3 regions of the Oerskovia sp. PE-21s genome follow, and region 2 is predicted to be linked to each of the others. Evidence: predicted binding sites of a transcription regulator. Region 2 holds the regulator's gene; each other region holds the start of a gene.
What was found. The regulator HrcA, encoded in region 2, represses chaperone genes, less so after heat shock. The targets are predictions, from matches to a motif close to TTNGCACTCGNNNNNNNCGAGTGCNAA.

Region 1: the regulator HrcA is predicted to act here: its motif matches at 1,573-1,599, upstream of groL (chaperonin GroEL).
Region 3: the regulator HrcA is predicted to act here: its motif matches at 2,033-2,059, upstream of groES (co-chaperone GroES).

The regions. Positions count from the first base shown of each region.
Region 1 covers NZ_JBUXJM010000001.1:154,618-158,826, forward strand. Annotated here, with positions in the region: gene ACZDYF_RS00700 (phytoene desaturase family protein) at 1-52, shown strand, start outside; gene ACZDYF_RS00705 (glycoside hydrolase family 15) at 63-1,517, opposite strand; gene groL (chaperonin GroEL) at 1,754-3,388, shown strand; gene ACZDYF_RS00715 (isochorismatase family protein) at 3,661-4,209, shown strand, end outside.
Region 2 covers NZ_JBUXJM010000003.1:554,991-559,199, forward strand. Annotated here, with positions in the region: gene dnaJ (molecular chaperone DnaJ) at 1-754, opposite strand, end outside; gene hrcA (heat-inducible transcriptional repressor HrcA) at 870-1,886, opposite strand; gene ACZDYF_RS08450 (type I restriction endonuclease) at 2,086-3,177, opposite strand; gene ACZDYF_RS08455 (MFS transporter) at 3,453-4,209, opposite strand, start outside.
Region 3 covers NZ_JBUXJM010000002.1:99,108-103,316, forward strand. Annotated here, with positions in the region: gene ACZDYF_RS03465 (glutamate--cysteine ligase) at 1-702, opposite strand, end outside; gene ACZDYF_RS03470 (class I SAM-dependent methyltransferase) at 706-2,004, opposite strand; gene groES (co-chaperone GroES) at 2,208-2,504, shown strand; gene ACZDYF_RS03480 (WhiB family transcriptional regulator) at 2,718-3,005, opposite strand; gene ACZDYF_RS03485 (MerR family transcriptional regulator) at 3,217-4,209, shown strand, end outside.

The sequences.
Region 1 (4,209 bases), on a different contig from region 2:
CGTGCTGCGGCGCGAGTTCGACGTGCCGCACCTGCCTCGCCTGGCCCCCTGAGGCTCCGGACTCAGGGCAGCGCTGCTGCTGCAGCGCGCTGGTCCTCGAGCTCGACCAGGGTCAGCACCACGAGCGCCGAGCTCCACGTGAGCGGGGCGACCGCCGCGGGCGAGCCGTCCGCGAGGACCTTCTCCGGGATCGCACCCGAGGCCGTCCGGTGGGTGGCGAGCCAGTCGAGCCAGCTCTCGGCGGCCTCGACCTCCCCGGTCGAGGCCCCGGCCAGCGCGAAGAGGGCCGTCTGGGGCGTCCACGAGATGCCGTCGGTGCGCCAGCCCGCCCCTGGTGCGACCCCGCCCGCGGGCCGGAGCATGGACATGACCGACGACCGCCACGCGTCCTGCGCCCCGGCGAGGGCCGTGGGCTGGAAGGGCGGCAGGGTGAACGTCGTCGCAGCGTCCTGCGGACCACCCGACGCGTGGCGCGGGTATCCCTGGGGCCCGAACCGTTCCTCGACCGCCGTCCGCAGGCGGGCGGCGGCACGAGCGGCGTCGGCAGCCGGTGCCCACTGCTCGCCGTCGGCGTAGATCGAGCGAGCGGCCTCGAGACCGGCGAGCAGGGGGGCCGCGGTGCCGAGCGTCAGCTCGGTCGGGTGGACCTCCCAGTAGTCGCTCGACGGCGGAGGGAGCGCCGTGTCCTCGTCGAGGACGCCCAGGACGTAGTCCGTCGACGCGTCGACGAGAGGTGCGAGCCGATCGCGCGCCGCCGCACGGTCCTGGGGGTCCTCGATCGCGTCGATCACGGTCCAGGCGGACCACAGGGCCCACCCGTTGCCGTCGGACTGGCTGCCGCGGTCGTCGGGCACGCCCGAGGCGTCGGGCCGGTAGCGCGCCTGGAACGACCCGTCGGCCTCCTGGACCGAGCGCAGGAAGTCGAGCACCCTCAGGGCGTCGTCGACGTGCCCGGTCCGCGCGTAGGCGGCCGCCGTGAACGACGCGTCCCGCGGCCACACGAAGCGCCACCTCGGGGAGGGGGCGGCGAGCGAGGCGCCGTTCTCGAGCGTGAGGGCGTGCAGGTCGAGCAGCGCGTCCTGGCCGAGGGCCGCGAACCGGGTGCCTTCCCCGGGGACGTCGCCCGCGGCGAGCCACGCGCGCGAGGCCTCCGCGGCGCGGGTCGCGGCCTCGGCGTCCCGGAGCTGGTCCGGCGCGAGCGGAGGGCCGGCGATCACGGTCAGCCGGTCGACCTCGCCGTCGCGGGGGTCGAGGCCGCCTGCGAGCCACCCGGGGTCGAGAGCGGCAGGGTCGAGGACCCTGCTGCCGTCGAGGTAGGTGGCCGCCATGCCGTCCGGGAGGCGAAGCAGCGAACCGTCCCCGGCCGTCGCGACACCGTCCTGGTAGAGGTCGACGTGCACGTCGGTCGGGCGGTGGGCCGGGGTCGCGCCCGCGGTCACGAGCACCACGACAGGGGCGATCGCTGCACCCAGCACCGCCAGTCGCCACCGCGTCGTCGCGAACCTCACAGTGCGCATCCTAGGACGAGCCGGACGCTCGTCGTTCCGCTACGGGCGATAGGGGGTGCCTGGTCTTGCACTCGCACCGGCCGAGTGCCAATAATGGCGTTAGCACTCTCGTCATGAGAGTGACAGTTTTCTCTGGTCGTCAGGTGAGGCCCGCGAGTCGGCGTGACATGAACGTCGGCGTGCGCGAGCCGTCCGTCGCGGGCGCCGACCGACCGTCACACGCCACCAGCGGAGGATCAATCCCCATGGCAAAGATCATCGCCTTCAACGAGGAGGCTCGTCGCGGGATGGAGCGCGGGCTCAACGTCCTCGCCGACACCGTGAAGGTCACGCTCGGCCCCAAGGGCCGCAACGTCGTCCTCGACAAGAAGTGGGGCGCGCCCACCATCACCAACGATGGTGTGAGCATCGCCAAGGAGATCGAGCTCGACGACCCGTACGAGAAGATCGGTGCGGAGCTCGTCAAGGAGGTCGCCAAGAAGACCGACGACGTCGCGGGTGACGGCACCACCACCGCGACCGTGCTCGCCCAGGCGCTCGTGCGCGAGGGCCTGCGCAACGTCGCGGCCGGGTCCAACCCGATCGCCCTCAAGCGCGGCATCGAGAAGGCTGTCGAGGCCGTGACGGCCCAGCTGCTCGTCGCCGCCAAGGACATCGAGACCAAGGAAGAGATCGCCGCCACGGCCGCGATCTCGGCCGGTGACCCCGCGATCGGCGAGCTCATCGCCGAGGCCCTCGACAAGGTGGGCAAGGAAGGCGTCATCACCGTCGAGGAGTCGAACACGTTCGGCCTCGAGCTCGAGCTCACCGAGGGCATGCGCTTCGACAAGGGCTTCCTGGCCCGCTACTTCGAGACCGACCCCGAGCGTCAGGAAGCGGTCCTCGAGGACCCGTACGTCCTGATCGTCGAGTCGAAGATCTCGAACGTCAAGGACCTGCTGCCGCTGCTCGACCAGGTCATGAAGGCCGGCCGCAGCCTCCTCATCATCGCCGAGGACGTCGAGGGCGAGGCCCTGGCCACCCTCGTGCTGAACAAGATCCGTGGCACCTTCAAGTCCGTCGCCGTCAAGGCTCCGGGCTTCGGCGACCGCCGCAAGGCCATGCTGCAGGACATCGCGATCCTGACCGGTGGCCAGGTCATCTCCGAGACGGTCGGCCTCAAGCTGGAGACCGCGACCCTCGACCTGCTCGGCCAGGCTCGCAAGGTCGTCGTCACCAAGGACGAGACCACGATCGTCGAGGGTGCCGGCGACGCCGACCTCATCGCGGGTCGCGTGAACCAGATCCGTTCCGAGATCGAGAAGTCGGACTCCGACTACGACCGCGAGAAGCTCCAGGAGCGCCTCGCCAAGCTCGCCGGCGGTGTCGCTGTCATCAAGGCCGGCGCCGCGACCGAGGTGGAGCTCAAGGAGCGCAAGCACCGCATCGAGGACGCCGTCCGCAACGCGAAGGCTGCCGTCGAGGAGGGCATCGTCGCCGGTGGTGGCGTGGCCCTCATCCAGGCCGGCGCCGTCGCGTTCGAGACCGCTGCGATCACCGACCTGGTCGGCGACGAGGCGACCGGTGCGCAGATCGTGCGTGCCGCGATCGACGCTCCGCTCAAGCAGATCGCGATCAACGCCGGTCTCGAGGGTGGCGTCGTGGCCGAGAAGGTCCGCAACCTCCCCTCGGGCCACGGCCTGAACGCCGCGACCGGCGTCTACGAGGACCTGCTCGCCGCAGGCGTCAACGACCCGGTCAAGGTCACGCGCTCCGCGCTGCAGAACGCTGCGTCCATCGCAGCGCTCTTCCTGACGACCGAGGCCGTCGTCGCGGACAAGCCGGAGAAGAACCAGCCGATGCCGGGTGGCGACGGCGGCATGGGCGGCATGGACTTCTGATCCGTCCGCTCACGCGGCCGGGCTCCTAGGAGCCCGCGCAGCTGACACGAAGGGCCGTCCGGCCAGGGAGACCTGGCCGGACGGCCCTTCGGCGTTCTCGGGGGGACGTCCACGTCAACCCGTGAACGAGATGGCAGATTGTCGGCATCTGTCCGTTCCGTGGACGGGTCTTCCCAGGCGGGTGAAGTCTGTGCTTAGGTCTACCTCAGTGAGGAAAGGTTTACCTAACCCACTCAACTAACCTGCTCGATACGCCCGGCTCTGGGGGGACCATGGGACTGCCGACGATCGCCGCCTACGACGGCCCGGCACCGCACGAGTACCCGAGCAACCGTGTGGCGTGGCAGGTCGACCCTGCCCGCGCGGTGCTCCTCGTGCACGACATGCAGCAGTACTTCGTGAACGCGTTCGACCCGGCGTCGCCCGTCCTGCGGGACGCCGTCCGCAACATCTCGCGCCTCGCCACGACGGCGCGCGAGCTCGGCGTACCGGTCGTCCTGACCGCCCAGCCGCCCGCGCAGCGCCCCGCCGACCGCGGCCTGCTCACCGACTTCTGGGGACCCGGCATCCCGGACGACGGCTCGGCCGTCGTGATCGACGAGCTTGCCCCGCAGCCGGGGGACACCGTGCTGACCAAGTGGCGCTACGACGCGTTCGTCCGCACGGGCCTGCGCGACCTCCTGCGCGAGCAGGGGCGCGACCAGCTCGTCGTGACGGGCGTCTACGCCCACATCGGCTGCCTCGTCACGGCGTGCGACGCGTTCATGCACGACGTCCAGCCCTTCCTCGTCGGTGACGCCGTCGCGGACTTCTCGCTCGCC
Region 2 (4,209 bases):
CGAAGACCTCGTGGTTGCGCTCGCGGATCTCGACGTACAGGTCGCCCGCGGGACCGCCCGCGGGGCCGACCTCGCCCTGCGACGTGAGCTTGATGCGGGTGCCGGTGTCCACGCCCGCAGGGACGTTGACGGTCAGGGTGCGACGGCTGCGCACGCGCCCTTCGCCCGCGCACTCGGCGCACGGCTCGGGGATCACGGTGCCGAAGCCCTGGCACGCGGCACAGGGGGCGGTCGTCATGACCTGGCCGAGGAACGAACGCGCCACACGCTGGACGGTGCCGCGGCCGTTGCACACGTCGCACGTGCGGGGCGACGTGCCGGGTCGACAGCACGAGCCCGAACAGGTGCCGCAGATCACCGCGGTGTCGACCTGGAGCTCGCGGCGCGCCCCGAAGGTCGCCTCCGAGAGGTCGATGTCGAGACGCACGAGGGCGTCCTGGCCACGACGGGCACGCGGGATGGGGCCGGTCTGCGCCTGGCCTCCCCCGAAGAACGTCTCGAAGATGTCCTGGAAGCCGAACCCTCCGCCCATGCCGCCGCCGGCGGCCGACGGGTCCGAGCCGAGGTCGTACTGCTGGCGCTTGTCCGGGCTGGACAGCACCTCGTAGGCGCGGGACACGTCCTTGAACTTGTCCTCGGCGGCCTCGCCCGCGACGTCAGGGTGCAGCTCACGGGCCAGCTTGCGGTAGGCCTTCTTGATCTGGTCCTGGCTCGCGTCCCGGGGCACGCCCAGGATCTCGTAGTAGTCGCTCACAGGTCACTCTCTACTAGCGCACGCCGATCCAGGACCGGCGACTTCCGACAACACCGTGCGGCGACGACCAGGGTCCGAGGACCAGGTCGAGCACCCGCCGGCGCAAGAACCGAACTCATGTGGTCAGGACGCGCGACAGGTACCGCGCGACCGCGCGGACCGAGGCGATCGTCCCGGGGTAGTCCATGCGGGTCGGTCCGATCGAGCCGATCAACGCGACCGAGTCTCCCTCGTTACCGTATCCGCTCGTCACGACCGACGTTTCGACGAGCCCTTCGAGCTGCGTCTCGTGACCGATGCGCACGCTCACCCCGGACTCCGCGGCCATCTCCGTCAACAACCCGAGCAGCACGACTTGTTCCTCGAGCGCCTCGAGGACGGGGCGCAGCGCGTGCTCGAACCTCATGCCGACCCGGGCCAGGTTGGCGGTGCCGGCGAGCACGATGCGCTCCTCCGACTCCTCGGACAGCGTCTCCTCGACGAGCAGCGCGAGCGAGCGCGCGAGGTCCCTGTCCTCGGGGCGGAACTCCTCCGCGACGTCGGCGAAGCCCTTGCCGAGCTCAGCGAGACGCTTGCCGGCCGCGACGGCGTTGAGCCGCGAGCGCAGCTCGGCGAGCGTGGCCTCGTCCGGCGCCTGGGCGACCTCGAGGGTGCGCTGCTCGACGCGGCCCGTGTCCGTGATGATGACCACGAGCAGGCGCCGGTCGCCCACCGGGACGAGCTCGAGGTGCCGCAGGCCAGACCGGCGCAGCGACGGGTACTGCACCACGGCGACCTGGCCCGTGAGCTGGGCGAGGAGACGCCCCGCCCGGGCGACCACGTCGTCGAGGTCCACGGCCTCCGACAAGAACGTCTCGATCGCGCGCCGCTCGGGCGAGGACAGGGGCTTGACCGTCGAGAGCTTGTCCACGAACAGGCGGTAGCCCTTGTCCGTGGGGATGCGCCCGGCCGACGTGTGGGGCTGGGCGATGTAGCCGTCCTCCTCGAGGGCGGCCATGTCGTTGCGGATCGTGGCCGGGGACACGCCCAGGCGGTGGCGTTCGGCCAGGACGCGGGATCCCACCGGCTCCCTCGTCAGGACGTAGTCCTCGACGATGGCACGCAGCACGTCGAGCCGTCGTTCCTCGCTCATGACCACCTCCTGCCGATCGTCGCGCGTTCTCGCACTCTCCACCGTCGAGTGCTAATTCTACGCGGTGGCCGGAGGCGCGGGGTGCGACGTGCACAGGGCCCTCACGGGGTCTTCCCGTTCGGGTCCGGGCCAGTACGGGACACCGAGACGAGGCCTCTGCCGTCGGGGCGGGCCGTCAGGCGACGGCCCGCCCCGCCGATCAGTCGTAGTAGTGCACGCTCTTACGGATGTGCTCGGCGAAGTTGTAGATCTCCTCCGGCGTCTCGATCGCGTGTCGGGTCTCGTTCTTCTCCTCGTCGAACAGCCCTACGTACTTCTGCCCCGTGTTGAAGTGAAGACGGGCGAGCGGCTTGCGGTTGTTGTCGTCCAGCAGGATGCCCATGTAGCTCTTCGTGTCTCGATGCACGATCCTGCTCGGCGGAACCTCGCTGCATGCAATGGCTCGGACAATCTGGAACCCCTCGAGTTCCTCGAACGTCGTCACGATCCCGCGATCGGCTTCTTCGACGGCCTCCGCAACACTCTCTCGCGCCGCCGACTCACCGGTCAGCGGGGCGGCGGACTCCGCGTACCCCTGTCCGCCGAGTGCGGCCTTGAGACGCTCGTTGACCTGGTCCGCGAGGAATTGCTTCATCGCCTTGGTGACGAGTGTGCGGAACTGCTCGCGCACCTTCTGGGTGATCGAACCCTCGTACACGCGGCCGGTGAGGGCCTTCACCCACTCGGCGTCCGGTTCACGGAACTGCACCGCAAGAGCTCGCTTGAGAGCGCCGATGTATTTCAGTTCTTCAGCGGCACTCACCACGGACTCGAGGTCGAACGAGTCCTTCGTGAGCTTCTGGATCTCTGGCACCAGCGAGTCGTCGAGGTCGGAGAGGTCGAGTTGCAGGAAGGGCTTGTCGTCCATCCTGTTCGGTCGGTCGAGATCGGTGAAGAAGTGGTAGTTCTCGCCGTTGGTCAGGACTGCGATTCGTGCGTTCGTCGTCGCGAAGTACCGAAAGAGCTGGGACGCGTGGTTGATCCCCAGCGGGCTGCCGACCGTCTTCGCCTCGATGAGGATCTGGACCTCGCCGTCCTTGACGATCGCATAGTCGATCTTCTCGCCCTTCTTCGTCCCGACGTCCGCCGTGAACTCGGGAACGACCTCGTTCGGGTTGAACACGTCGTATCCCAGGACGAGTGAGATGAACGGCATGACGAACGCGTTCTTGGTCGCCTCCTCGGTCTGGATCGAGGCCTTCTGCTGACGAACCTTGGTTGCCAACGAGGCAAGACGCTCCGCGATTTCCAACCGAATCACCTATCTCGACGTAGTGTGTGGTGGCCGCAGCATAGCGGGCCGGCAATCGAGAGGGACGATTGCTCGCGAACTTCACCCACAATTCACAGATCGCGCAGCCCGGCTCGCCGGTCGAGCATTCCCGTGAGAGGCACGTTCAGACGTCGGGTTCGTCCGTGCCGAGCAACCAGTCGCCGCACCCGACGACGCAGCCCGCGCCCCGCCGTCGGGCCCTGGGCGCTCACCGGGCCTCATCGCGCCGTCCACGCCGCGCCGGACGGCGGCGCTCACAGAGCGGACGTCACCTTGCCCTCGGGCGCTGCCTGTGCGTGCCGCGCCCGCAGGTCGACGACCGCGACCACGAGCGAGACCGCGACCAGGGCGACCGTGATGAGCATCGCGGTGCTCGCGGCGACGGCTCCCGTCGAGCCGCCCGCCTTGAGCGAGTAGTACGTCGAGAGGACCACGGCGATGCCCATGGCCGATCCCACGCGCTGCCCGAGCTGGAGCATGCTGCCCGCGACTCCCGCGAGCTCGACCGGGACGCGGGCCAGGGTCAAGGTCTGGTTCGGGGAGATGACGGTCCCGCTGCCGATCCCGGTGATCATCATGGTCAGGGCGATGCCCCAGCCTGCGGCCGACGAGTCGTCCCCCGTGGCGCGGATCGCGAGGATCACGCCACCGAGCCCGACGAGCACCACCACGAGGCCCGCGACCACGAGCGGCCGGCCCCAGCGCGCGACCCCGCGACCCGCGAGCCACGACGCCACGCCCGACGCGATCGCGAACGGCATCCCGATGAGCCCCGCGTGCAGCGGCGTGAAGTGCAGGTCGTTCTGCAGGTAGAGCGTCGCGACGAGGAAGATCCCCGTGAACCCCGCGAAGTACGTGATGCCGAGCAGCGTGCCGTTGCGGAACGACGTGAGCGACAGGACCCGCGGGTCCAGGACCGGGGCGCCCGTAGTCCGCTGGTAGCGACGCTCCCAGAACACCGCGGCGACGACCGCGACCGCCCCGAGCGCGAGCCACCACCAGCGCCCGGGG
Region 3 (4,209 bases), on a different contig from region 2:
GAAGCGTGGGGACGGCCGCAGGTCCCAGCGGACCTCGTCGAACTGGTCGATCACGCCCGTGTGCATCATGTCGCCCACGTAGCCCTCGAGCTGCTCCCACGTCTCGAACTGGAAGCCCAGGCCCGCGGTCGGGAGCTGCTGGAACATGAGCGCACGGTTCGACGCGTAGCCCGTGTCCTTGCCGCCCCAGAACGGCGACGACGCCGAGAGCGACTGGAGGTGCGCAAAGTACCCCAGCATGGCGCGCGAGATGGGCAGCACCTTGGCGCGGTCCTCGATCCCGACGTGCACGTGCACGCCGTAGATGAGCATCTGACGCCCCCACCACTGCGTGCGGTCGATGAGGGTCGCGTAGCGCTCCTTGTCCGTGACCTTCTGCTGGGCCCAGCGCGCGAACGGGTGCGTGCCCGCGCTCATGAGCTCGACGCGCAGGGGGTCGGTCAGGACGCGGATCTCCTCGATCGCGGCCTCGAGGTCACGGCCGGCGTCGCCGACCGTGCGGCACACGCCGCTCACGACCTCGACCGTGTTGAGGAGCAGCTCCTGGCGGATGTGCGGGTGCTGGGTCCCGTCGGTGGGCTCGACGGCGTCCAGCACGGTCTGGGCGACCTGGCGCAGGTCGCCCGAGTCCTTGTCGACGAGCGCGAGCTCCCACTCGATGCCGACGGACGAGCGCTCGGACCGGGCGAAGGGAAGGTGCACCGATCAGCCCCTTTCTCCAGGCGTGGGGGAGTCGAGGACGCTCGTGCCGTCGGGCCGGGTCAACGGTTCGACGACCAGGACCTGCTGCGACCCGCCGACCCGGGTCAGGACGACGGTCGCCTCCGCGGTGCCGCGCAGGTCGAGCTGTCTGCGGAGCTGTTCAGGCACGACGGCCGTGCCTCGCTTCTTGATGGTCAGCCGCCCGACGCCCCGCTCGCGCAGGTACGCCTTGAGCTTCTTGAGGCTGAAGGGCATGACGTCCAGGACACGGTAGCCGATCGCAAGATCAGCGCTGTCGGCGCTGCCCACGACCGCGCGCGGCGCGGGGTGGTCCGTCGTGACGTACGCGATGGTCCGGTCGAGCAGCCGCCCGCCCAGCTCCGCCGCGGCGTGGGCCACGAGCCCGGCGCGGATGACCGCGCCGTCGGGCTCGTACAGATAGTGCCCGACGGCGCCGACGTCCGGCACGGGCTCGTCGTCGCCCTGGTCGTGGCGCAGGGTGCGCGAGGTCGTGCGGTGGTTGCCGTCGGCGTCGGTCGTGGAGCGCAGCACGAGGGCCGTGCGCCCGGGGCCGTCCGGGGCGAGGGGCCCGAACCAGAGCGCGGCCTCCACGACGTCGCCGTCGACCGAGACCCACTGGGTCTCGGCGTCGGCGGGCAGCCCCGCGTGCGGGATGCCAGGACCGACCTTGATCCCGACCGCGGGCACGACCGAGCGCAGCGCCCACACGTCGTCGAGCGCGGGAGCGTACGAGCGCGGGTCGAAGATCCGCGTGCCCGACCGCGTGCGCCGCGCCGGGTCGGCGAACACACCGTCGACGCCTTCCGCGACGAGGTCGATGCTCAGGCCGTCGGCGTGGCGGACCTCGGCCTCGGGGAAGTGGCGCAGGTTGACCGTCGCGATCGAGGCCGTGACCTCGTCGACGTCGGTCGCGAGGACCTGCAGGCCGGTCCCGGCGAAGGTCATGGAGTCCGCGCCGATGCCGCACGTCAGGTCGGCCACCTTGGTGACGCCGGCCGCGTGGTAGCGCTGCGCGTGGTGGGCCGCGACCACGAGCCGGGTCGCCTGCTCGAGACCGTCCTGGGTGAAGAGCATGCCGTCGGCGAAAGCGTCGAACTTGAGGTGGGCCTTGGCGCGCAGGCGGGACTGGGTGAGGGCTGCCGCGGCGAGCTCGGGGTCGACGCCCTGGGCGCGCAGGCCGGTCGCGAGCACCATGGCCTGGCGCTCGTCGTAGGGCGGGAGTGCGCTGAGGAGCGACCATCCCGCCGGGCTGAGCAGCTTGGTCAGTGCCGACGCGTCCATGCATCGATCTTTCCACGCCCGGCGCGCGTTGGCACTCGCCTTGACCGAGTGCTAATGCGGACCTAGATTGAGCGTAGGTCGTCCGCACCTTCGGGTGAGGGCGACGAGAGCGACTCCCGCCGGTCCGGCACCCGCGACGACGGACGGCAGGCTGCGCTCGACACCTACCCGTTGCAGTTCTCACAGCGAAACGGAGGTCCGACGTGTCGGTCCCCATCAAGCCGCTCGAGGACCGGATCGTCGTGAAGGCCCTCGAGGCCGAGACCACGACCGCATCCGGCCTGGTCATTCCGGACACCGCCAAGGAGAAGCCCCAGGAGGGCGAGGTCCTGGCCGTTGGTCCGGGTCGTATCGACGACAACGGCAACCGCGTCCCGCTGGACGTCGTCGTCGGCGACAAGGTCATCTACAGCAAGTACGGCGGCACCGAGGTCAAGTACGGGGGCCAGGAGTACCTGGTGCTCTCCGCGCGCGACATCCTCGCCGTGGTCGTCTCCTGATCTTCTGATCACCGGCTGACGTCCAGCAGCTCTGCTGGTGACGAAGGGCCCCGCAACCTGTCGGTTGCGGGGCCCTTCGTCATGTCCGGTGCCGGCGGGATCTCGAGGCCGGCGCGGGCGCCGGGGACGTGTGGTGGATGCTGACGGGTGGTGCGGGGTGCTGCGCGGACGGCTCGCGTGCGCAGGCCGAGCGGGGCCCGGCCGGTCGGCAGGTCAGCCGGTCTTCGCGACGCCGGCCAGGATCGCGGCGCGCTCGTCCTCGCTGAGGCCGCCCCAGACCCCGTAGGGCTCGCGGACCTTGAGGGACTGCTCGCGGCACTGCATCATCACCGGGCACGAGGCGCAGATCGCCTTGGCCGCCTCGGCGCGTCGTCGTCGGGTCGAGCCTCGCTCGCCCTCCGGGTGGAAGAAGAGGGTGTCGTCCTGGTCGCGGCACGAGCCCTGGTACTGCCATTCCCACAGTTCCATGACCGGTCCGGGGAGCCTCGAGATCTCTGTCATGCAGGACAACCTACAAGCGTTGCAGAAGTTGTTCAAGTGGCTGAGGTGGGCAACTTCGTGAACCGGTTCTGCGAGGTCTGCATCGATTTGGGCACGGAGTGGCGCGAACGGCACTCGTTTCACGCGTGGTTCAGCCATTCCGGGCATCACGGACTGAGACACGCCGCGTCCGAAGTGGCGAGCGACTGAACCGGTCGGCAGAATCGGGTGCATGAATTCACTCCGGTCCGCCCCGAACCCCGGCGGGCCCCGACGGAAGGCGACCGAGGCACCAGCTCTCGCCGTCGCGGCCGTTGCCAAGAGGCTGGGCGTCGCCCCGGCCACCCTCCGCACCTGGGACCGTCGCTACGGCCTCGGGCCCTCGGAGCACACCGCCGGCTCCCATCGCCGGTACACCGCCGACGACGTCGCGCGGCTCGTCATCATGCGTCGCCTGACGCTCGAGGGGGTCGCCCCCGTCGACGCAGCGCGTGCAGCCCTCGACGCGGACGAGGCCGAGCTGGCCCTCGAGAGCGACGCGGGCGACGCCGACGCCGACGGCGCCGATGACGTCGACGGCGCTGACGACGCAGGGGGTGACCTGGAGGAGGGCCCCGCACCCGCCGGTGGCTCGTCCCAGGCGGCCGACACGCCCTCCGGCGGGGTGCGGCTGCTGCGCTCGGTGCCACGATCTGCCGACGACGAGCCCATCCGCCTGGGGGCGCCTCGCCTGACGAGCGTGTCCGACGTCGTGGACGCCGCCATCGCGTTCGACCAGAAGAAGTGCGACCAGCTCCTGCGCATCGCGCCCGGCACGGACCCGGGGCACTGGTGGTCGACGCTCGTCGAGCCCGCGCTGCACCGCATCGCCGAGCGGACGTTCCTCGCGTCCCCGGGCGAGATGCCCGAGGTCGTGTTCTCGAACGCGACCCTGGCCGCACTGCGCGAGTACACGCACGCGTCCGAGGAGGCGCTCGTCGCGGGAGGCGGTCCGCCGCCCAACCACCCGAGCCGCATGCGCCGCATCGTGCTGATCTTCGCCGCGCCCGGGGAGCAGGTGCCGCTCGCAGCGCACGCGCTGGCGGCGGCCCTCGGCGCCCAGGGGGCCATGGCTCGCATCGTCACGGGCTCGGCCACGGCGCACCGCTCGCTCGAGCTCGTCACCATGGTCCGCCCAGCGGCCATCGCCGTGGTGACGATGCAGCCCCGGCCGGTGCTCGACGTC